Regions from separate parts of the Kribbella sp. NPDC049227 genome, predicted to be linked through region 2. Evidence: riboswitches for the same ligand, from Rfam matches in the RefSeq annotation. Region 2 holds a riboswitch; the other holds the start of a gene.

Region 1 (11,577 bases), on a different contig from region 2:
CGACGCAGCCCGCCGCACGCAGCCGGCGGACCAGTGGGGCGTCCTCCGGTGGCGGCGGCTGATCGGCCAGCGCCAGCGAGCCGGCAGTCGTCGGCAGGTCGGCGGTGTCGACGTTGTCCTTGACCAGAATCGGTACGCCGTGCAGCGGGCCGCGGACGCGCCCATCGTCACGCTCTGTGTCGAGTTGGGCGGCATGGGTGAGAGCGGCAGTGTTCGGCGTGCAGATGGCGTTGACCAGCGGGTCCACCTCACGGCTCCTGGCCTGCAGCTCTTCTACCAGCGCCACGCTGGAGAGAGTTGAGCTCACAGCGTCGATCCTGCCAGAGTTGGCCACGTCTGGCTGTCCGCTCAACGACACGCTTCGTGTCGGTCATCGGTGAATGACATCGCTGTTGTTCAGCACGTACAGTGGAGCGCGGACGGACGATCACCGACCGCACAGGAGTCACCAACAGATGGACAGCGCCAACGCCAGCTCTCCCGGTCCTGCCGAGGCTGCGCCGCCGGCTCTCGCCGGGCTCTCCGAGCGTGACGGCGCCATCCTCGCCTTCGAGCGGCACTGGTGGAAGTACGCCGGTGCGAAGGAGCAGGCGATCCGGGACCAGTTCCAGATGTCGGCCACCCGGTACTACCAGGTCCTGAACGCACTGATCGACCGGCCCGAGGCTCTCGCCCACGATCCACTGCTGGTGAAACGGCTGCGCCGCCTGCGTGCCGCCCGGCAGCGAGCCCGCTCCGCACGCCGGCTGGGCATCGAGGTCTGAGAATGTCCCGCCCGACGGACGAACGGGGCCAGGTCCTCTCGTCCCTCGTCGCCGTGCTCGCCGTCGTCGCGATCGTCGCCGGCCTGCTGGTGCTGTTCGGCACGCGCGGTGGCGACAGCACCGCGGACCAGCCGTCCAGCGCGACCACCCCGAAGCCGAGCACCAAGCCGACGACCGGGCCGTCGACGATCGTCGCGAGCGTGCCGAAGCCCGGTGAATCCGAAACGCCGGCGCCTCCCACGACCGAGCCCACCGGTGCGCCGACTGAGGAGCCGACCCCTGAGCCGACGGAGCCGCCGTCGAGCGAGCCGACCACCGCGCCGCCGCCGGCCACCGAGCCGGCCATCCCGCCGGCTGAGCGGCCCGCGGTCGAGGTCTACAACAACACTGGGCGCAAGGGCCTGGCCGACTCGGTCGCAGGCCGGGCGCGGCAGGCCGGCTGGACCGTCGCCGGTGCCGACAACTGGCACGGCAAGATCGCCGAGAGCACCGTGTACTACCCGCCGGGCATGCTCGACGCCGCCAACCAGCTCGCCCGCGACCTGGGCATCAGCCGGACCAAGGGCGCGCTGGACAACATGAAGAAGGACCGCCTCACCGTGATCCTCACCTCGGACTACACCGGATGAGTACGCCGGTCATCCAGACGGACGCAGGTCAGGAGGGCTGGGAGGCGATCGTCGCCCACCCGGCCGGAGCCGTCATCTCGTCCGACTTCGACGGTGTGCTGTCGCCGCTGGTCGAGGACCCGGCGCGAGCCCGCCCGGTCGACGGGGCGCTGGACGCACTGGCCCGGCTGGCCCGGTCGGTCAAGCAGGTCGCGATCGTCACCGGTCGTCCGGCCCTGGTGGCGACCGAGCTCATGGGTGTCACCGGCCACGCTGGTTTGGGGAGTCTCGTCGTACTCGGGCACTACGGTCTGGAGCGGTGGGATGCGTCGACCGGCCGGGTGACCAGCGAGCCGGTGCCTGAGGGTGTCGCTGTGGCCCGCTCGCGGCTGCCGGGGCTGCTGCAGGAGGCCGGTCTGCCGGACGCGTTCGTCGAGGACAAAGAGAGCTCGCTGGCGGTCCACACCCGCCGGCTGCCGGATCCGGTCGGTGCGCTGGAGCGCCTGCGTATGCCGTTGACCGAGCTGGCCGCGGCCACTGAGCTGCGGCTGGAGCCGGGCAACCTGGTGCTCGAGCTGCGGCCGCCCGGCATCGACAAGGGCGTCGCGCTGCGCGGTCTGATCGAGGTCACCGGCGCTGAGTCGGTTCTGTACGCCGGGGACGACCTCGGCGACCTGGCGGCGTTCCGGGCGATCGACGAGCACCGCAAGGCCGGACTGCGCGCGGTGCTGCTGGCCACGCGGTCGTCCGGCGCGACCGAGCTGATCGAGGCCGCGGACATCGTGGTCGACGACCCGACCGGCGTGGTGACGGTCCTCACGGCCCTTTCGGACGCGATCGCAGCCCGCTGAACGCCTGGGTCAGGGTCTGACCGATCGGCTGGATCGGCCGCTCGACGTACCCGCCGTCCTTGAGGCTCGCCATCCGCTCGAACGGGTTGCGCGACGCCGGGTCGCCGGTGAGCAGGAACGACACGATCACGCCGACGACGTACAGCGGCAGCATCGGCAACCCGAGCAGGCAGAAGTACTGCCAGGAGTGCCGCTCCTCGTGCCGCACGAGAGCCTCGTCGTCGAAGTACGAGCGCTCGTGCTTGCTCAGCACCACGTTCCCGATCGTGAACGCCCCCGCCACCGGGAACTTGATCTTGTACCCGTTCGCGAAGTACAACCCCCGCGGCCCCCGACTCACCCGAGCCCGCCCGACAGCCCCCACCAGCAACCCAGCCACCGTCGACAGATTCAGGAAGTTCCCCACCACCTTCACCCACTGCCACCCACCCATGTGGTCAGTATCGAGCCGATGTCCTGATGTCTCAATTCTCAGGACATCGGGATCCCGGACTCGGCAATGCCATGGCCGGGACAACGGTGTGGGTCATCGACCGGCGGTGTACCGCTCGACGGGTAGTGCACCTGCGATACGCCGTACGCAGGACACGCCGTGCGCTCAGGTGCACTACGAGCGGCCCGACACTACCTGTCGATCTGCACGCCGCCTGCGCAGGGATGTCCGTGGGGTGAGTAAGACTTGGTGGGTGAGTTCGGTGGTGCGGGTTTGGCGGGCTGGGCGGATGGTTGATCCGCATTCGGTGATCGGAGGGTTGCGGAAGGGGCCTGGGGACCCTGCGTACTACTTCGAGGGGGGTCGTCGTACGGTCTGGCGGGCTACGCGAACGCCGGAGGGGCCGGTGCTCCTGCGACTGACGCCGTACGCCGGGGAAGTCGAGGCGGAGGCGTGGGGGCCGGGGGCCGCCTGGGTCCTCGACGGGGTGCCGGAGTTGCTGGGCGAGGCGGACAGCTGGGACGGGTTCGAGCCGTTGCCGGAGCATGGGGCGCTCGTGGATGCGGCTCGGCGGTTCCCGCATGTTCGGGTGCCGCGGACGCGGGCGGTGTTCGAGGCGATGGCGGCCGCGGGGATCGAGCAGGTCGTCACGGGCAAGGAGGCGTTCCGGGCCTGGCGGCTCCTGCTGCGTGAGTACGGCGAGCCGGCGCCAGGTCCGAGCACACGGGATGGGCGCGTGATGATGGTCCCGCCGTCGCCGGAGGAGTGGCGTCAGATCCCGTCGTGGCAGTGGCTGCGGGCCGGGGTGGAGGGCCGGCGTTCGCGGGTTGTGGTGACGGCTGCGACCCGGGCCAAGGCGTTGGAGCGGACGCTGGAGCTGACGGACTCGGCGGAGATCGAGCGGCGGCTGCGGTCGCTGCCGGGCGTCGGGGTGTGGACCGCGGCCGAGGTGCGGCAGCGGGCGCACGGTGACGCCGACGCGTTCTCGTTCGCGGACTACCACGTGTCCCGCGACGTGTCGTACGCGCTGATCGGCGAGGAACTCGACGACGACGGGTGCGCCGAGCTGATCGAGCCGTACCGAGGCCACCGGTTCCGGGTGCAGCGGCTCCTCGAGATGGCCGGCATCCGCCACCCCCGCTACGGCCCGCGCAAGTCCCTGCCCACGCACACCCCGGGCGCGACCCATCGCTTGAGGTAGCCGTCGCCGGGGCACTGGAGCGCCACCATGACAATCAACGGGGACGGGCTCTACCTGGTGGCAGGGCTGGCGCTGCTGCTCGGCGCAGTGCTCCCGCGTCTACTTCGCCGGTACGCCGTCTCCGCGCCGATCGCGTTTCTCGGCGCCGGCCTGCTGCTCGGCCTGGCGGTCGGCGACCGGGAGCTCAGCCCGCTCGCCCAACCCGAGGTCACCAAGCACCTGGCCGAACTGACGGTGATCGTCGCCCTGATGGGCGTCGGCCTGGCCATCGACCGCCCGATCAGCCTGCTGCAGTGGAGGGTCACCTGGCGACTGCTGTTCGTCGCGATGCCCGCAGGGGTCGCCGCGTTGACCGGAGTCGGCTGGCTGCTCGGCCTCGCGCCGGCGACGGCGCTGCTCATCGCCGCCGTACTGGCGCCCACCGATCCGGTGCTGGCGTCCGACGTCCAGGTCGGCGGGCCGACCACCGGAGAGGATGCCGAGCTCGACGAGGACGACGAAGTACGGTTCGCGCTCACCTCCGAGGCCGGCCTGAACGACGGTCTGGCCGCTCCGCTCGTCTACCTCGCCGTGTTCATCGCCGCCAAGAGCTTCTCGCCGGTCGAGTGGCTGGCCTGGGACGTGGTCGGCAAGTCGGTCATCGGAGTCGCCGTCGGCTTCGGATCGGGTTGGTTGCTAGGGAGGATGACCTTCTCGGCCCCGGCGCGGAGCTTCCGCCTGGCGGACTCCCGAGAGCCGGTGCTGGCGCTGGCCATGACCCTTGGCGTCTACGGGCTCACCGAGGTCCTGCACGGCTACGGCTTCATCGCGGTGTTCGTCGCGGCGCTCACGCTCCGGTCCGCCGAGCGTCGTCACGACTTCCACGAGGAGTTGCACGACTTCATCGGTGAGCTCGAACACATCCTGACCTGGGGAGTGTTGCTGCTCCTCGGTGTCGCGATCACCGGTGGTCTGCTCGGGCCACTCACGCCGGCCGGCGCGGCGATCGGCGTACTGCTCGTGCTGGTGGTGCGCCCGCTGCTTGCCTGGCTGTCGCTCGCGCGGACGGAGCTGGACCGGTCGGAGCGCTGGGTGACCGCGGCCTTCGGGGTCCGTGGAGTGTCGTCGGTGTACTACCTTGCAGCGGTCGGCGCGGACTTCCGCTCCGAGCTGCCGTGGTTGTGGGCGACGCTCGGTTTCACCGTGGTCCTGAGCGTCGTCCTGCACGGCATCGCGGCCACGCCGGTGATGCACTTCCTGGAACAGCGGAGTCCGTGATGCCGATCCAGGCGGTACGGCGCTGAGATCCGGCGTCTCGGATGGTGGGAAGTGAAGACACAATATGGACCCGATTGGGTAATCTCGGGGGAGCTCATCCAGAGGGACTGAGGGAAACGGCCCGTTGACGTCCCGGCAACCCTCCCCGTTGAGGTCCAATCCGGGACCCTCGCGGCGGAACGGTGCCAAATCCGTCCCGCGCCGAGATCCGGTCCGGGGAAGATGAGAGGGGAACCTCACTCATGAGCCTGACCGCCGCCACCCACACGATCCGTGAAGGTGCCTTCGGCAACGGTACGCACCTGAGCTGTCGCGCCTGTGGGGCGAAGTCGCCGCTCGGTCCGTTCTACGCCTGTATGGAGTGCTTCGGTCCACTCGAGGTCGGGTACGACTACCCGGCGATCACCCGCGAGCAGATCGAGGCCGGACCCAAGAACATCTGGCGCTACCAGCCGCTGCTGCCCGTCCCGGTCGACGTGGCCAGCTTCCCGAACACCGAGCCGGGCTACACCCGGCTGATCGACGCCGGCAACCTCGCCCGCGAGCTCGGCCTTCGCAAACTGTGGGTCAAGGACGACTCGGGCAACCCGACCCACTCCTTCAAGGACCGCGTGGTCGCGTCCGCCCTGAGCGCCACCCGCGAGCTCGGCATGAAGGTCTTCGCCTGCCCCTCCACCGGCAACCTGGCCAACGCCGTCGCCGCGGCCGCCGCCCGGGCCGGCATCCGCTCGGTCGTGTTCATCCCGCACGACCTCGAGCGCCCGAAGGTGATCACCACCGCCGTGTACGGCGGCACCCTGGTCGCCGTCGAGGGCAACTACGACGACGTGAACAAGCTGGCGTCGGAGATCGCCGGCGAGGAGGAGGGCTGGGCGTTCGTCAACGTCAACGTCCGCCCGTACTACTCCGAGGGTTCCAAGACGCTGGCCTTCGAGATCGCCGAGCAGCTCGGCTGGCGGCTGCCGCAGCAGATCGTCGTCCCGGTCGCCTCCGGTTCGCAGCTGACCAAGATCGACAAGGGCTTCACCGAGCTCGGCAAGCTCGGCCTTGTCGACGCCACCGACTACAAGGTGTACGGCGCGCAGGCGACCGGCTGCTCGCCCGTCGCGCAGGCGTTCCGCGACGGCCACGACGTGGTCAAGCCGGTGAAGCCGTCGACGATCGCGAAGTCGCTGGCGATCGGCAACCCGGCCGACGGTCCGTACGTGCTGGACGTCGCCCGCCGTACCGGCGGTGTGATCGCGGACGTCAGCGACGAGGAAGTGGTCGAGGGCATCCAGTTGCTGGCACGGACCGAGGGCATCTTCACCGAGACCGCGGGTGGGGTGACGGTCGCGACGCTGAAGAAGCTGATCGAGACCGGTCAGCTCGACCCCGAGGCCGAGACGGTGATCATCAACTCCGGCGACGGGCTGAAGACGCTCGACGCCGTGGCCGACCGGGTCGGCCCCAAGGTGACCATCCCCGCGTCGTACGACGCCTTCGTGAAGGCAGGCCTGCAGTGAGCGTGAGCGTACGGGTCCCGACCATCCTGCGGCCCTACACCCAGGGCGCGTCCGAGGTGTCCGCCGAGGGCGCGACGCTGGTCGAGGTGCTCGACTCGCTGGACAGCTCCTACCCCGGGATCAAGGGCCGGGTGCTGGACGAGTCGGGTGAGCTGCGCCGGTTCGTGAACGTGTACGTCGACGATGACGACGTACGGTTCGCCGACGGCCTGCAGACCTCGATCAAGGACGGCGGTCAGGTCTCGATCATCCCCGCGGTCGCCGGCGGCTGATCTGTTGTTCCGGGCGTGCATCGTCCGGAATGGGCGCTAGCGTCGCCTGCATGGCGACTCACTGGACCATTGGCGGGGATGCGGCCGATCCGCGGCGGCTGGCGGAGTTCTGGGCGGCCGCGCTCGGCTACATCCTCGAGCCCGGGTACGACGACCCGGACGGAGCCTCGATCGTCGATCCCGATGACGTGGGACCGGCGATCGGGTTCCTCCGGGTGCCCGAGCCCAAGACCTCGAAGAACCGGCTGCACATCGACATCCGCGTGGCCGGTCCTGGCGAGCGCGACGCCGCCTCCGCGCAACGCATGCGCACGAAGGCCGCCGCGTTGGTCGAGCTCGGCGCGACCCAGGTACGGGAGGACTTCTACGGCCCCGAACTCGGCCACATCGTGATGCTCGATCCCGAGGGCAACGAGTTCTGCGTGGGCTGACTACGATGCCGCCATGCGCGCTGTCGTTGTCGAGGAGTACGGCGTACTGCCCGTCGTACAAGAGGTTCCGCGGCCCGAGCCGGCGGATGGTTCGGTCGTTCTGAAGGTCGAGGCGACCGGGTTGTGCCGGAGCGACTGGCACGGGTGGATGGGACACGACTCGGACATCGTGTTGCCGCATGTGCCGGGGCATGAGCTCGCCGGGACGATCGCTGCGGTCGGGTCCGGCGTACAGGGGTGGCGGGTCGGGGAGCGGGTGACGACGCCGTTCATCTGTGCGTGTGGTGCGTGTGAGCAGTGCCGCGAGGGGAATCAGCAGGTCTGCCCGAATCAGCTGCAGCCTGGGTTCAACTACTGGGGCTCGTTCGCGGAGTACGTCGCCGTGCCCTACGCCGAGGTGAATCTCGTCAGGCTCCCCGACGACTTGGACTTCGCGACCGCGGCCGGCCTCGGGTGCCGCTTCGCCACGTCGTTCCGCGCAATCCACCAGGTGGGCAAGGTGGTCGCCGGGGAGAACGTGGTGATCTTCGGCTGCGGCGGCGTCGGTCTGTCGGCCGTCATGATCGCCGCGGCTCTCGGTGCGCGGGTGATCGCCGTCGACACCAATCCCGATGCGTTGAAGCTCGCCCGCGAGTACGGCGCATCCGACACGCTGCAAGCCTCGTCGACCACCGTGGAGGAGATCCGGGATCTCGGTGGCGCACACGTGACGATGGACGCTCTCGGCTCCAACGACATCGTCCAGCAGGCCCTGCACGCACTGAAACCCCGTGGCCGCCACCTCCAGGTCGGCCTCCTGCCGTCGGGAGTGCAGCTGGACGTAGGCCGCCTCATCGGCCAGGAACTCCAATGGCTCGGCAGCCACGGCATGCCTGCGCACGCCTACCCCGAAATGCTCGCCTTAGTTGCCAACGGCAACCTCAAGCCCGCGGACCTGATCACCCGCACCATCACGCTCGACGAAACTCCGGCCGCCCTGGCCGCCCTGTCGACCGGCACCCCAGCCGGCGTCACCGTCATCCACCCCGGCACCCGCTGATGGGCGGCTACAAGCGGATGAGGTAGACGGTGGGTGGGCGGCCGGTTCGGCCGTGTTGCTGGCTGCCGATGGGGTCGGCGAGGCCGGCTCGTTCGAGGCGTTTGAGGACCCGGCGGGCGGTCCGGAGCTGGACGGCCAGGTGGTCGGCGACGTCTTGGGTGGTGAGGCCGTCGGGGAGGGTGGCGGTGAGCTCGCGCATCCGGGCCAGGGTCTGCGTGTTGAGGCCGACCCGTCGCGCCAGGAGTGGGAGGCTTTCGGTGCCGCGTGCGGCGGCCGGGTGATCGCCGGACGGCTCGATCACGATCTCCACGTCGTCGGACATCGACACCACCCCGGCGACCGTGCCGATCGAGCCCGCCCGGCTGACCGCCCGACGGGCGAGTGCCTCTGCCTCGGCCGCAGTACGTCCGACACCGAAGCCGACGTACGCCGTGCTGTGTCTTGCGGCGAGGTGGTCGAGGAGGGGCATCCGGGAGAACTGTTCGGTCGCCTGCTCGAGCAGGCCGCGGGTGGTCACGACCAGGTGCCGGCCGTCGGGGAGCAGGGCCAGACTGCCGCCGAGCGTGATCAGGTCGGCGGCCAGGGCGTCGTCCGGCTCGGGGAGGTCGATGACGCCGAGCGCGACCTGCGCGTCGCCGACGTGCTGGCCGGTCGTCGTCAGAACCAGAGCTTGCAACGTCGACCGGATCGAGTACCGCGACGGTGCGAGCCGGACCGAGGGCATCTCGTTCTCGAGCAGGTGAAAGGCGGAGCCGAGGCAACTGATCGCGACCTTGGTGTCGTGCTTGTCCCGCGCGGTCCGGTGGAACTCGACGATGTCGTCGGACGTCAGGCCGGGCCGGTACGGCAGCACCTGGATCTGGTCGGTCGGGAGCTTGGCCTCGATCAGCGTCTCCATCACCTCGCTGCGGCGCAGGGTGTCGATGGAGAACTGGGTCACGTTGTGACCGAGCCGAAGCAGCTCGACCAGCGCACGCAGCAGCGTGGCGCCGTCGTACGAGACGTACATCGCGGGCCGGTCGATCACGCCGGCCTCGGTGGCGATGGTGTACGGCACGACGCCGGTGAACAGCAGCGCGTCGACCTTCTCGTGTGCCTGCTCGACCAGTTCGACCGCTTCGGTCTCGTGCCGGTAGGGCAGTGGGAGCAGATTCGCACCGCTCGGCGGACCGACGGCGATGACACGCTGGACCAGGTCCTCGGGGCCGACGACGCCGACGGTGAGGGCCATCAGGCCACCGCGCCAGGGGCTGAGCTCATCTGCACGGCACTCCTTCGAAGACTTCTGGTCTGGCCCTTAAATCGCAGGATAGTGGCTGAGTTCCTCGAGGCAGCGGATCACCAGGTCGCGCTCACTCGCCGGCAGTTCCGGGCCGTAGGGGTCGTGGGCCGCGTCCTCCGGGATCAGGCCCTCCCACACGGCCGCCCAGAGCATCCGCTGCACGTAGCCCTCGATAGGTGCGTAGAAGGTCGCCGCAGCGAAGCGGTCCAGCCGGTCGGAGGCCGTCAGGAAGCCGCTGTGGTCGCCTGACGTCCAAGTCCGCAGTACGGCGGCCGACAGCTCGACCTGAGCCGCGGCGATCCCGACCAGAGCCGTGTCAGCGCCCCACATGAACGACGGGCCGTACATCCGGTCCTCGCCGGTGATCAGGAGCTTTCCGGTGCCGCGCCCGGCCCAGATGGCGTCCTGGCAGCCGATGGCGCGGTCCAGAGTGGCCGTCTTGACCCCGAGCATGGAGTCCAGGCTCAGCAGGTCGCGGATCAGCTCAGGCGAGTACGGGTACCCGCCCGCCTCCCCGTGCAGATAGAAGCCGACCAGCGGCAGCCCGCTCTCGGCCGCCACGCGCTCGTGTAGTGCCACCGCCTGCGCATGCCCGTCCGGTAGGTCTCCGAGAGCAGCCAGCGGGTAGACCATCACCGCATCGGCTCCACCCGCTGCCGCCTGCTGTGCCATCGCCACAGTCGCGTCGGAAGCCTCCTGCAGGCTCTGAGCCGATTCGGACCTGGGTACGCCGACCCCCGTGACGATCGGGAGGTCCGTGGCCTGTCGCCACGTCTCCAGCACCTTGGACCGGTCAGCCGCCGTCAGGTAGAGCCCCCGCCCGGTGTGAGCCCAGACGGCCAGCCCGCCGATGGGCTGAGCAGCGAGAGCACCGGCGTACGAGGCCAGTACGTCGTACGCGACGACACCCTCGGAGGACATCGGAGTGACGACCGCGGGAAGCAACGTGCCGCGGAGCCGTGAGACGAGTGCGTGCATGGGACCTCTCAGACGTCGTGGCCGAGGCCTGGTCGCTTGGGTACGTCGATCCAGCCGTCACAGTCGGCGAAGACGGTCGGAGCGAGTGGATCCTCGTGCACCATCAGCGGACCGACCAGATCGGCCGCGACAGTGGCTCCCGGTACGGCGGCGGCCAGGTGAACCGCGGCCAGCGTGGCTACGCCCAGCTCCGGCATGGAGCCTACCTTCACGGCCAGCCCGGCAGCCTCGGCAACGTTCGCGATCTGCAGGGCGCGGTGCAGTCCGCCGACCTTGAGGATCTTGATGTTCAGTACGTCGGCCGCACCACGGCGGGCGATCTCGAGAGCGTCGTGCAGCGAGTGCATGCTCTCGTCGACCATCAGCCGTACGTCGAGGCGCTCACGCAGCCGGACCAGGCCGTCCAGGTCCCACCGCGGCAGCGGCTGCTCCAGCAGCGTCAGACCGGCGTCCGCCATCTTCGCCAGGTACGGCAGCGCGGTCGCGTCGTACCCCTCGTTGGCGTCGAGACACAGTTCGGCGTCGGCGGGGATGACCGAGCGGACCGCGCGGATCAGTTCCAGGTCGTCGGCCGGTACATGGCCGCCCTTGACCTTCAGATGGCTGAAGCCCTTGGCGGAGTACTCGGCGGCCTCGGCCGCCATCTCGTCCAGCGTGCCCAGCCCGACCACCCAGGTCGTCTGCACCCGGTCCCGGACGCTGCCGCCGAGCAGCGTGTGCACCGGCCAGCCACTGATCCGGCCGGCCAGGTCGAAGAGCGCGATGTCGAGGCCGGACTTGGCCACCTGCTGACCGCGCAGGACTGTGTCCATCACCACATGCGCCCCGGCTCGGTCGAGCGGGTCGTGGCCGATCAGAGCCGGGGCGAGATGTTCCTCGATCGCGGCGGTGACCCCGGCCAGCGTCTCCCCGGTGTACGCCGTCATCGGGGAGGTCTCACCGATGCCGATGGCGCC
Region 2 (11,577 bases):
CGTCCCACGCGCCAGTCACCTGCGCCGTGAAGAACGAGTGGTAGCGGCGGACGAAGTAGCCGTCGTAGTGGGTGAACGAGTCCCAGAGGACGTGCGTCAGGGCGCCGATCACCGCGGACACGACCGTCCACAGCAAGACAGCCGTCGAGGGCACACGCAAGGCGGGGGTGGGCAGGCGGGCTGCCAGACCGGACGGAGCCAGGGCAAGCAACGGCCGCTTCACCACAACCTGGAAGGCCAGAAGCAGGATCAAAGCCAGGAGCGGGTCCAGCCAGAGGCCTGACGAGAGCTTGTGCGTGAGGGTCAGGGTGAAGTTGCCGTTGATCCCTTGCGTGGCGAAGCGGTAGATCGGGTCGAGGTACAAGAGGTCGGGCGCCACCGCACCTGCCACCAGGGCCGACGCCACCAGAGGACGTCGGACCAGGGGCAGGACGGCTGCGGGATGCGCGAGGGTGAACGGCACGCCCCGCAGCCTAGGAAGACCAGAGGTCAGAAGGTGGGCCAGCTTCCAGCCAGCGGCTGCTGGCCGACGCCGGGTGCCTTCCAGTTGCAGACACCGTTGGGGAATGCCTGCCGCAGCGAATCCCACTGAGCTGGAGTGAACGGCACCTTGTAGTCCGACGGCGTCAGCGGGTGGAGCCGGCACTTGATGATGTCGTTGGCAACGGATGCCCCGGCCACCTGCCGCGGCGACGGCCACACCGGGTACAAGGCGTTGCACCGGGTCGTACCGATGCCGTTGACCTGCGTCTCGACAATCTTCTCGCCCTGCGGGCTCCAGCAGGCTTCCGCCAATGACGTCGGCTTGTTGCGCAGCAACCGCGCGTGCGGCGAGCCGGGCCGGGTGTCGGCGTCCGTGGCGTCCATCCAGTGGTCCAGCGCCGTCAGTGCGTCAGCCAGCACCGGATTCGTCGTACTGAATCCGCCGGGAGCGTCGCCGGCCTGCACCAGCATCACCTGATTGGCCGCATCACCGTTGGCCTTGCGCAGCCGCTCCCGCAGCGAGAACGAGTGGAAGATCAGGTGGATGTCGCCGTTCGGCAACTCGTCCCAGTACTGCCGGTAGTCGATGATCGGCGTACTCGCCAGTCCCCCGCCACCGTTGATCAGTTGCCCGGTCCGGTACGCCGTACTGATCGCCGCCGGATCCGCGACAGTCCGGGCCGGGACGAAGTTCGCGTCGGTGTCGAAGCCGCCGACCGCCCGGTTCAGGTCGAGGAACTGGTCCGCGGTGATCTTGCCGGAGTTCAGCGCGTCCAGGCCGTACTGGATGCCGACGTTGTCCAGCGGACGTCGCGCCGCGCCGGTCGCCGGATACTTGCCCCAGACGTTCACCTGGTGGTCGTAGACGTCACAGCGCGCTCCGCCGGGGTTCGTCACCGGGTCGTACCGCTGCTCCACCGGAAGTTGCCCAGGGCAATAGACCCGCGGATCGATGCGGCGCCCGGCGCCGGCCAGGTTGGCGATCGTGCCGACCTTGCCGAAGCCCGCCGCGGCCCGCTTCTGCTCGTCGGTCCAGCCGGTCGCGGACCGGAAGTAGTGGTCCAGCAGCAGCGCGTCCGTGATCGTGTGCAGCGTCGCGAACCCGACCTCGGGGAACACGCAGGACGCGACGATGCCGTCCAGCAGCCCCGGGTAGTCGTCGGCGATCTGGAACACCTGGTACGACCCACCCGAGCAGCCCCAACCGACGGTCTGCCGCGGTACGCCGATGGTCTCGGCGATGTGCTCCCGCGTCATCGACATCGTCTCGGCCGCGAGCACACCGTTGCAGTTCACACCGAAAACGTTCAGGCTCGACGACGCGACGGCGTACCCGCGACCGAGCATCAGGTCGTCGTTGATGCCGCCGGTGCCGCTGCCCTGCTGGTACCAGCCGCCCGGGCAGCCGCCGCCGAAGGTGTAGATGAGCCGGCCGTTCCAGCCGGTCGGCGCGTGCCGCACGTCCGGCTCGCCTGCCGCCGGGTCGTGCAGTACGGCGTACTCGTAGATGGACCGATTGATCACGCCGGTCTCGACCCGGACGATGTACGGCACGGTCCGGCCGTCCGAGGTGGTCGTGGTCGCGAGGTCCGCGGGCCGATCCGGGGGCAGCACCTTCAGCGAGCGATCGATCGTGGACCGGTACAGGTAGTCGACCCGGGTCGGCACCGAGCAGTTCGCGTCCGTCGGCGGTCCGAGCTTGACCTTCGCGAGCGTGGTGAAGTCGGCGGTCCCACAGATGTACGGCGTCTCGTGCGGACCGGCCAGCATCGGACCGGTGCGCGGGTGGTTCGTGACCACCAGTCGTTCGCGGTCGGCCGTGATCGTGTTGCGGCCGTCCACGAGGCCGTCGACCAGGCCGGTCAGGTGATCACCGGTCCGGGCGAAGGCGTCGGTGACATCGCGCCCGTCCAGCCGGACGGTGAGGCGGTCGAGGTGCGGGCCATAGACCCCGACCAGTACGTTGCCGTCGCTGACCATGTCCGGTCGTGGCGACGAGAGCACCTCCAGCCGGACACCGGCGGCGTGCGCGGGCACCGCGAGCAGGCTGGAGAGTAGGGCGATCAGGAGCAGAACGAGGGCGGTCGGTCGCTTCATGCGACGAGTCGATCACAGCGCGATGCAGACCGGAAGGGTCAAGGCAATCGATTTCCAGATTGCAGTGGACCACTCGGGCACTAAGCGCCGGTGGTGCCGTCCAGTTGCTCACGGACGAGGTCGGCGTGACCGCAATGCCGCGCGTACTCCCCGATGAGATGGATGTAGATCATCCGCAGCGTCGACTCGGTACCGCCGAAAGTGAAGCGATCGTCGAGCGACCGCCCGGCGACCGCGTCGTCGGACAGCTTCCACTCCGCGATCAGACCGTCGTACGCCGTCTGCGCCTCTGCCGGATCGATCAGTTCGAAGTCGGCGTCCTTGCCCAGCTCGGGCGCGAACAGCGGCTCGGCCGGCGAATCGCCGGCGAAGTGGATGCGGAACCAGATGCGCTCGACCTTGGTCAGATGCCGGATCAGTCCCAGCAGCGAGAGGTTCGACGGCGGTGACGGCCGCTCGGCCAACTGCTCCGCCGTCAGACCGGCGCACTTGAACAGCAGCGTGGTGCGGTAGAAGTTCAGATACCCCTGCAGCAGGTCGCGTTCCGGCGCGGTCAGCGAGCCGTCGGGCCGGTCTACCTCAGGTGCTGTCCACTCCGTCGTCATGGCTCCTATCCAACACCAGCCTCCAGGTAGCGCAGCCCCTGCTTCATCCACTCGCGCGGATTGGTGTCGAGCCGCTCCGCCCAGGCCGGTTCGGTCTCGCCGCGCAGCCACGCGTACCGCGCGAGTGCGTAGCCGTACATCGCCTCGGTCAGGTAGCCGAGCTTGGAGGTCCTGTAGTGGGTATGGGTCCGGTAGAACTCGAAGGACGCGTTCGCGCTGAAGATCCCGAAGCCGACGAAGACCGTGAACAGGTCGGTCAGCGGCTCGCCGTCGCGCCGGTCCGGATCGATCCGGTCCTCGCCGAGAAGCCGCTCGTGGCCGAGCTCGTGGACCATGGTCGCGACCAGGGCCACCGGCCGCTGCGCCTGCTTCATGTCCACCGTCACCACAGTGAGGCCGTCGCGCTGACGCCAGTGCGCCGCCGCACCGGACGACTCGGAGTTCAGGCCCAGATTCGCGACGAGCTCGTCGGGCTCGTCCGGCTCGAGGTCCAGCCGGACTCGGTCCGCCGGCACCTCCACGTGATCACACAACTTCCGGAACACCGCCCGTACGTCGTCCTCCGAACCGGTGTACCCGGCCGGGAACCACGACTCCTCGGGAACCACCACCGGCCGGCGCAGGAGCTCGTCACCGAACTCGGCGACGAACCAGTCGAGGTTCTCCTCGATCCAGAGTTGCTCCACGCTCCGGACCGGACAGATCGGCTTCCTCCACCACATCCCCACCACCTCCCGCCCGGTCGGACGCAACAGCCGCGCGAATGGTTGCGGTCCGGACCGCTGTCTCAACATGTGTGCGGCATTCTCACATTGCGAGATTAGGCTGGCGTCGATCGCGGCCCGTTCGTTACCGTTCTCGGCAGGTCATGAGTGCCAGCGTCAAGCCCCGGCTTGCTGGCCGGCAACCCTCCTCCGCGGTGGGGTGCCCCGGGTGAAGACCGGGCCGTGCGGATACCCCGTTCGGCAAGCGCGGACTTCCCGGGAGCAGCACCATGTCGATCCTCTCCATCCTCGAGCCTGCCAGTACGACGACCCCGCGGCCGACGGTCGCCCGGCTCTCCACCGGCAGCGTCCCGGCCACCGTCGGCTCGGACCTCCTGGTCCCCTTGGCCGACGGCCGGGTGACGGACTACGCGAACTTCGACCACGGGGCCAGCGCGCCGTGTCTGGAGTCGGTCCGCGCCAGTGTCGAGGCCGCACTGCCTTCGTACGCGTCGGTGCATCGCGGCAACGGCTACGCCTCCCGCATCACCACGCAGTGGTACGAGCAGGCCCGCGCCGAGGTGCATGCCTTCGTCGGCGCCCGTGCGGACGACCAGGTGATCTTCACCCGGCAGACCACCGACGCACTCAACCTGCTGGCGCACGTCGTGCCGGCGGACGCGACGGTGATCGTCTTCGAGTCCGAGCACCATGCCGCGCTCCTCCCCTGGCCGGCCGAGCGGACTGTCCGCCTCGCCGCGCCGAGCTCCCCGACCGAGGCCGTGACGAACGTCGCGGACGCGCTCCGGGCCGCGCCCGAAGGCCCGCGGCTGGTCGTGGTCACGGGCGCATCGAACGTCACCGGTGAGATCTTCCCGATCGCCGAGATCACCGCAGTCGCCAAGGCCCACGGAGCCAGGGTCTGCCTGGACGCCGCCCAGCTCGCGCCGCACCGAGCCGTTGACATCGAGAAGCTGGACGTCGACTGGGTCGCGCTGTCCGGCCACAAGCTCTACGCCCCGTACGGCGCCGGTGCGCTCATCGGCCGCGCGGACTGGTTCGACGCCGCCGACCCCTACCTGTACGGCGGCGGCGCCACGACCGCAGTCACCGGCGACACCGTGGTCTGGGCTACCGGCCCGGCACGCCACGAGGGCGGCTCCCCCAACGTCATCGGCGCGATCGCACTGGCCTCCGCGTGTGCCGCGATCACCAAGCACCGCGACGCCATCGAGCAGCACGAGCGCAGTCTGCTGGCCCGGCTCCGCACCGGTCTCGCCCAGCTCTCCGGCGTCACGACGTACTCGATCTTCGCTGAGGACGCGGACCGCGTCGGCACCGTCTGCTTCACGATCGCCGGGCTGAACTCGACGCTCGTGTCGGCGGCGCTCAGTGCGGAGTACGGGATCGGTGTGCGCGACGGCAAGTTCTGCGCCCACCCTCTCGTCGGGCACCTGCTCGCCGGCTCCCCCGAGCACGGCACCGCCGTACGGGCGAGCCTCGGTCTCGGTACGACGCGTGAGCACGTGGACCGTCTCGTCAACGCCGTACGGACGCTCGCGACGAGCGGACCGCGGACGGAGTACGAGGACACCGCCCACGGCTGTCAGCCCGTCGACGACCCGCGCGACCTCCAGGCCCCGCGGATCTGGTGACCCGGCCCTCCCACTGCTCGGGAGGACGATCTACACGGTGAGCAGCCAACGCCGTAGGTCCCGAAGCCGTCGCTCTCGAACCGGACAGTCAGTGCCGGCGCGAGGATGACCCTTCACCGCTGATGTGTCGCCAGCCAGGTAGCGATCTGGCTCCGAGAACTGAATCCCAGTTTGTCCAGAATGTGCACGACATGGGACTCGGCAGTCCGCCGGCTGATGACCAGGCGCGCCGCGATCTCCTTGTTCGTCAGTCCCTGCGCGACCAGCTCGGCCACCTGATGCTCCCGCCCACTCAGCGGACCGGGAGTACTCGGACCGGGCGCCATGTCCGGGAACTCCGCTCCGATCGCGAACGCGATCGCCTCGTCGAACTCCGTAGCCGCTGCCGCACCACGATCGAACGCGGTGCGGAATCGCTCAGGTCCGAGCGTGTCCAGTACCTCCCGCTCACACGTGTCGTGGGCGTCCGTCATGTGCATCCACCCGAGCATTGGACGCCCGCCACCCATCGGCCAGAGCTTGTCCGCCACCCCCAGCAACTCGGCAGCGCGTGCGTACTGTCCCATCGCCGTTGTGGTCCAGCACAGCAACTCCAGCCAGGTGACGGCCCCGAGTACGTCGTTGAAGGTCTGAGCGAGCCGGATCGCTTCGGTCAGTCCCTCGGCAGCCTCTCGGTACGCGCCGAGCCTCCACTGCGCGAGCGACCGGGCGAACAGCAGACTGCTGCGAGCGAACTGCTCTCCGCTGGCGTCGCATTGCTCCAGTCCGTGACGCGCCAGCGCCAGTCCGAGCTCGGGATGACCTTGCCACGTCTGGACCTGCGCAGCGGACGCGTGGAGCTGGAGGAGCACGCTGTTCGGTTCGCCGCTCGCCTCGAGGTGACCGATCGCCTGCTGGAACAGCGGTTCCGACTTCTCGACCTCACCGCTCAGGAACCAATAGCCGCCAATGACGAGCAGCGCGTAGGCGAGGACCTCGTCGTCACCGTTCTCGCGAGCCCAGGCCTCCGCCTCGTGACCGTAGGAATAGATGGTGGACGGATAGCCCATCAGGCTCAGCGCGAAGGCCACGATCCACAGGGCCTGCGCCCGGTCCCGGCTCGGTGCAGGGTTCCGCTCGAGGGCGAGTTCCAGCCAGCGCCTGCCTTCGGCGGAGTGCCCACAGAACAGCCAGTGGTAGTGCAGCGCGACCGCGAGGCGCAGTCCGATCGCCTCATGCCCTGGTGTGGTGAGGCTGAACTCCAGCGCCGCCCGCAGGTTGGCATGCTCCGGTCGCGTCTGCGCATGTGCCTCGGCCTGCGCGTCCCCACGGCTCCAGTCCCGCCCATACCGCTCGGCCAGCCGCAGGTAATGGTCACGATGCAGGGCCCGTACGACGTCCCGCTCGGACCGTAGTTTCTCCAGCCCGTACTCACGGATCGTTTCGAGCATCTGGAATCGTCCGGTCCCGAGACCGCCGTCGGACTGCACGATCGACTTGTCCACCAGCCCCGACAGCACCGACAGATCCGCAGCTCCGACAGCCTCCGCGGCCGCCAGGTCGAACCCACCAATGAAGACCGACAGGCGCGCCCACAACGTCCGCTCCCCGTCGCTGCACAGTCCGTAGCTCCAGTCGAGGATCTGCTGCCGTCCCGGCGCGAGCGTATCCATCCGGTCGAGCAGGTCGTCGACCGAGAGGACGCGCATCCAGGCCGCGGCCAGCTCGACGGCCAGCGGTATACCGTCCAGTCGCCGGGCGATCTCGGCGATCTGTGCCCAGTTCGCTTCGGTCACCTGGAAGCCCGCGGACACCGCGGCGGCGCGATCGGCGAACAGCTGCACCGCATCCTGTTCGACAGCACCGGACAGGCCGCTGACGACCGCTGTCGGCAGCGGGCGAACGGCGTACACGTGTTCGCCGTCGACTCCGAGGACGTGTCTGCTGGTTGCGAGCACCCGGAGACCCGGCGCGGCCTTGAGCAGCCGTCGGACCAGGTCCGCGCAGGATTCGCGCAGGTGCTCACAGTTGTCCAGCACCAGCAGGAGCGACCGGTCCTCGATGAACTCGGTCAACCTGGCGATCGGGTCGTCGTCGACGTCGCGCAGCCCCAAGGTCGAGCCGATGGTCCGCGGCAGCTCGGCCGGATCCCGTACGGCGGCGAGTTCGGTGAGCCAGACGCCGTCCGGGAAGGTCCTGCGCAGCCGGGCCGCCGTCCGCAGACCCAGCCGGGTCTTGCCGACGCCGCCCGGTCCTGTGAGCGTGACCAGGCGCCCGGTCGCGAGCAAGGCCCTGATGTCGCGCAGTTCCTGGCGTCGACCGACGAAGCTGGTCAGCTCGGCCGGCAGCGTGCCCATCGACCACCTCTCGATCCACCGCGAGTACTTCCAGAGTGGACGATAAGGCAGATGTGACGAAGCCGCTCCAATCGCGGAGCGGCTTCGTAGCAAACACGACATGACCGGGAAGTCAGCCGAGGTAGTGCGCCAGGTCCGCCGCCGCGTGCCGGAACTCGGCCCGGGTCGACGGCAGGTCGTGAATCGGGTTCAGCAGCGCCATGTCGTGGATCTGGCCGACGTACATCACCGAGACCACATCGACTCCGGCCTCGTCCAGCTTGTGACCGTAGGCCTGTCCTTCGTCGCGCAGTACGTCGTTGCCCGAGGTGTGGATGATCGCCGGCGGCAACCCGCGCAGCTGATCCGGCCGGGCCTGCAGCGGGGCGGCGTACGGGTTGTGCCGGGTGGTCTCGTCCGGCGCGTAGGTGTCCCAGCCGAACTTCATGAAGGCCTGCGGCAGGAACCGCCCGTCGGCGAACTCGCGGTACGACTCGGTGTCAAGCTGCGCGTCGGTCGCCGGGTAGAGCAGCAGCTGGACCTTGATCTGCGGACCGTCATGGTCGCGGGCGTACAGCGCCAGGGCGGCGCTCAGGTTGCCGCCGACGCTGTTCCCGGCGACCGCCAGCCGGCTCGCGTCCAGGCCGGCCGCCGCGCCGTCGCGGGCCACCCACTGCAGTGCCGCGTAGCACTCCTCCAGCTGGGTCGGGAAGACCGCGTCCGGGATCGGCGTGTACTCGACGAACACCACGGCGTACCCGGTCTCGACGACCAGGTCGCGGGTCAGCCGCTGGTGGTTGTCGAAGTCACCGGCGATCCACACCCCGCCGTGCAGGAACAGGACGACGGGCAGCGGGCCGTCGACGCCGGACGGTCGCTGGATGTACAGCTTCGTCCGGACGCCGTCGACCTCGATGTCGTGCTCGGTCACGTCGACGCCGCTCAGGTCGACCGGCACCGTCGCCTGAAGACCACTGAGGGTCGCGCGGACCTGCTCACCCGGCAGCAACCAGAACGGGTCCGGGTTCTTGTTCAGCTCGGTCAGGAACTCACGGACCCGTCGCTCGATCCTGAGGTCGGTGCCGGCATCGGGTACGTCGTACGCCTCGGTCATCGGAGTGTCTCCTGTTCGCGGTGGGGCTGGTCGGATCGAGTCCACCAGCGGCCACCGCGAACCGGCATCCGTCAAAATACCGACCGGCTACTCCACCCGCAGTCCGGTGTGGTGAGCAGCGAACGCCAGTAGGTCCGCCCATTCCGACGCGACCATCGCAGCGGGCTTGCCGAATCCGTGACCGGTGTTGACCTCGATCCGAGTCAAGATCGGTGCGGCCGAGGACTGGGCATGCTGCAGCGTCGCGATGAACTTGTGACTGTGCAACGGCACGACGCGATCGTCGTGGTCACCGGTCACCACGAGCGTCGCCGGATACGACGTACCGTCCCGCAGACTGTGGAGCGGTGAGTAGGCCAGCAGGTCCTCGAACTGCGACGCGTCGTCCGGATGCCCGAAGTCGGAGGCCCAGGCGGCTCCCACGGTGAACAGGTGGAAGCGCAACATGTCCATGACCCCCACGCCCGGCAGGGCGACCGCGAAGAGGTCGGGGCGTTGCGCCATCACCGCACCGACGAGCAGACCGCCGTTGCTGCGGCCGTGGATGGCCAGCTGCTCCGGAGTGGTCACGCGGGTGTCGCGCAGGTGCTCGGCCACGGCGATGAAGTCGTCGAACACGTTCTGCTTGTTCTTCAGCCGCCCGGCGTCGTGCCAGTCGCTGCCGTACTCACCACCACCGCGCAGGTTGGCGATCACCAGCACTCCGCCGGCCGCGAGCCACGCCGGCCAACCCGGCCGGTAGTCGGCCAGGACCGGGATGCGGAAGCCGCCGTACCCCCACATGAGAGTCGGCCGCGGCTGCGAGAAGTCCAGGTCGGAGCGAGTGATCAGGAAGTACGGCACGTCGCGGCCCGGCACGATCCGGCGCGTCACCGTGACCGATGGCGGGGTGAAGCCACCACCGCCACGGACCAGCTCCGGCAACGCACGCACAGAGCCCGAGTCGGCCGACACGACGTACGACAGTGTGGGATCCGTGGTGGTCGACAGGCCGACGAAGATCTCGTCGTACTCCGGCGACGCGTTGAGACCGACCACTCCCCCACCCGGTACGTCGACAACGCGAGCACCCGAGCCGTCCAGCGCGTACAGCGTCAGCACTGGCTGTGCGTCGACAAGCGTGAGGGTCGTCAGGCCGGCCGCCGTACCGCGGACCGCCTGCAGGGTCGCCTCGCCCTCCGGGATCAGATCGGTGAACGTGCCGTCCAGCGAGGAGAGCACCACGCGACCACGCGACGCGCCTCGGTCGGTCCGCAGTACGAGCTGATCACCGGACATCCGCACGAACGCGATCTCGTCGGTGAACTCGTCCACCACCTTGACCGGATCACCGAGGCCGTCCGACGTGATCGGGAAGACCCAGAGCCGGGTCGCCGGGTCGGTGCCCTCGGTGATGTGCACGACCAGGTAGCGGTCGTCCTCGGACACCTCGGGCGTGATGAAGTAGCGGTCCTGGTCCGGGAAGCTCAGCACCAGCTCGTCCGACGACTGCGGGTCGCCGACCTTGTGCAGCATCAGCCGGCCACCGGTCAGCGACTTCGTCTCCGTGCCCTCGCTCCGGCCGGTCGGCGGATAGTGCAGATACAGATACGCCGAACTGTCCGGGAGCCAGGTGGCCTCGCAGAACTTCGCCTCGGTGACGCCGTCGTCCACCGCGGTGCCGGTGGCGATGTCGAGCAGCCGGAACGTCGTCCAGTCGCTGCCGCTCTCGTTGATGCCGTAGGCGAAGTACTTGCCGTCCGGGCTGACAGTGAACGAGCCCAGCGAGTCGGTGCCGTCGGCGGACAGCGTGTTCGGGTCGATCAGGATCCGGCCGCCGTCGAGCAGTTCCTCGAGCGACTCCGCGACGTACACGACGTCCTGCGCCTGGGTGCCGTCGTTGCGGCCGGCGAAGTACCAGCCGGCCTTCTTCGCCGGTACGCCGGCCCGCGGCCGGGCCAGGATCGCGGACATCGTGGCCTCGAACCACTCCCGCTCCGGGTACGTCGACAACTCGGCCTGGGTGAACTCGTTCTGCCGGCGGACCCAGTCCTGGGTGTCGGCGGAGTCCGGGTCCTCCAGCCAGCGGTACGGGTCGGCGATCTGGTGGCCGTGCAGCGTGTCGACGACGTCGTCGCGACGGCTCTCGGGGTAAGCGGCGGTCATGCGCTCCAACCTAACCGCCGAGCGCGACTTTCAAGCAGAAAGTTCATCCACTGGAGTTCTGCCGGCGGCAATGAGCGTCGTACCCACCGCCCCCGGTGGGCGGCATCCCGCGCAGGCGCCGGAGGCCGGTGGGTACGACGGGCCCTCAGTGGCGGGCCGGGTTGATGTCCTGGGACCAGAGCACGGTGCCGAACAGGTTGCGCAGGGACGCGGTGAACACGCCGCTGCGGGGGTCGATCGAGACGTGACCGAAGAACTGGTTGCCGCTGGCCGGCGACTGGCTCGGGAAGTCGGCCGCCTTCACGAACTCGACCTTCGGGCCGAACGTCGAGTCCAGTGCGTTGGGCCCGAACGCACCCGCGTTGACCGGGCCGGCCACGAGCTCCCAGAACGGGTCGAAGTCGGTGTAGGCCGCACGGGACGGGTCGTAGTGGTGAGCCGCGGCGTAGTGGACGTCCG

Evidence for each region. A riboswitch is a leader RNA that binds a small molecule or an ion and turns the genes downstream of it on or off. The one in region 2 is predicted to bind S-adenosylmethionine.
Region 1: it holds a riboswitch for S-adenosylmethionine, as region 2 does, so the genes downstream of both, thrC (threonine synthase) here and ACGFH6_RS15305 (aminotransferase class V-fold PLP-dependent enzyme) in region 2, are expected to answer to the same signal.

Annotation. Positions count from the first base shown of each region.
Region 1 covers NZ_JBICST010000008.1:349,459-361,035, forward strand. The annotation lists gene ACGFH6_RS34805 (amidase) at 1-307, opposite strand, end outside; gene ACGFH6_RS34810 (DUF3263 domain-containing protein) at 456-764, shown strand; gene ACGFH6_RS34815 (LytR C-terminal domain-containing protein) at 767-1,393, shown strand; gene otsB (trehalose-phosphatase) at 1,390-2,223, shown strand; gene ACGFH6_RS34825 (hypothetical protein) at 2,189-2,656, opposite strand; gene ACGFH6_RS34830 (DNA-3-methyladenine glycosylase family protein) at 3,063-3,857, shown strand; gene ACGFH6_RS34835 (cation:proton antiporter) at 3,885-5,114, shown strand; SAM riboswitch class I at 5,206-5,343, shown strand; gene thrC (threonine synthase) at 5,357-6,619, shown strand; gene ACGFH6_RS34845 (ubiquitin-like small modifier protein 1) at 6,616-6,891, shown strand; gene ACGFH6_RS34850 (VOC family protein) at 6,942-7,322, shown strand; gene ACGFH6_RS34855 (zinc-dependent alcohol dehydrogenase family protein) at 7,336-8,361, shown strand; gene ACGFH6_RS34860 (hypothetical protein) at 8,369-9,592, opposite strand; gene ACGFH6_RS34865 (dihydrodipicolinate synthase family protein) at 9,659-10,621, opposite strand; gene ACGFH6_RS34870 (mandelate racemase/muconate lactonizing enzyme family protein) at 10,630-11,577, opposite strand, start outside.
Region 2 covers NZ_JBICST010000003.1:643,312-654,888, reverse strand. The annotation lists gene ACGFH6_RS15325 (DUF4184 family protein) at 1-463, opposite strand, end outside; gene ACGFH6_RS15320 (DUF6351 family protein) at 490-2,580, opposite strand; gene ACGFH6_RS15315 (DinB family protein) at 2,661-3,185, opposite strand; gene ACGFH6_RS15310 (hypothetical protein) at 3,191-3,907, opposite strand; SAM riboswitch class IV at 4,050-4,163, shown strand; gene ACGFH6_RS15305 (aminotransferase class V-fold PLP-dependent enzyme) at 4,180-5,544, shown strand; gene ACGFH6_RS15300 (ATP-binding protein) at 5,658-7,880, opposite strand; gene ACGFH6_RS15295 (alpha/beta hydrolase) at 7,993-8,973, opposite strand; gene ACGFH6_RS15290 (prolyl oligopeptidase family protein) at 9,061-11,118, opposite strand; gene ACGFH6_RS15285 (alkaline phosphatase D family protein) at 11,264-11,577, opposite strand, start outside.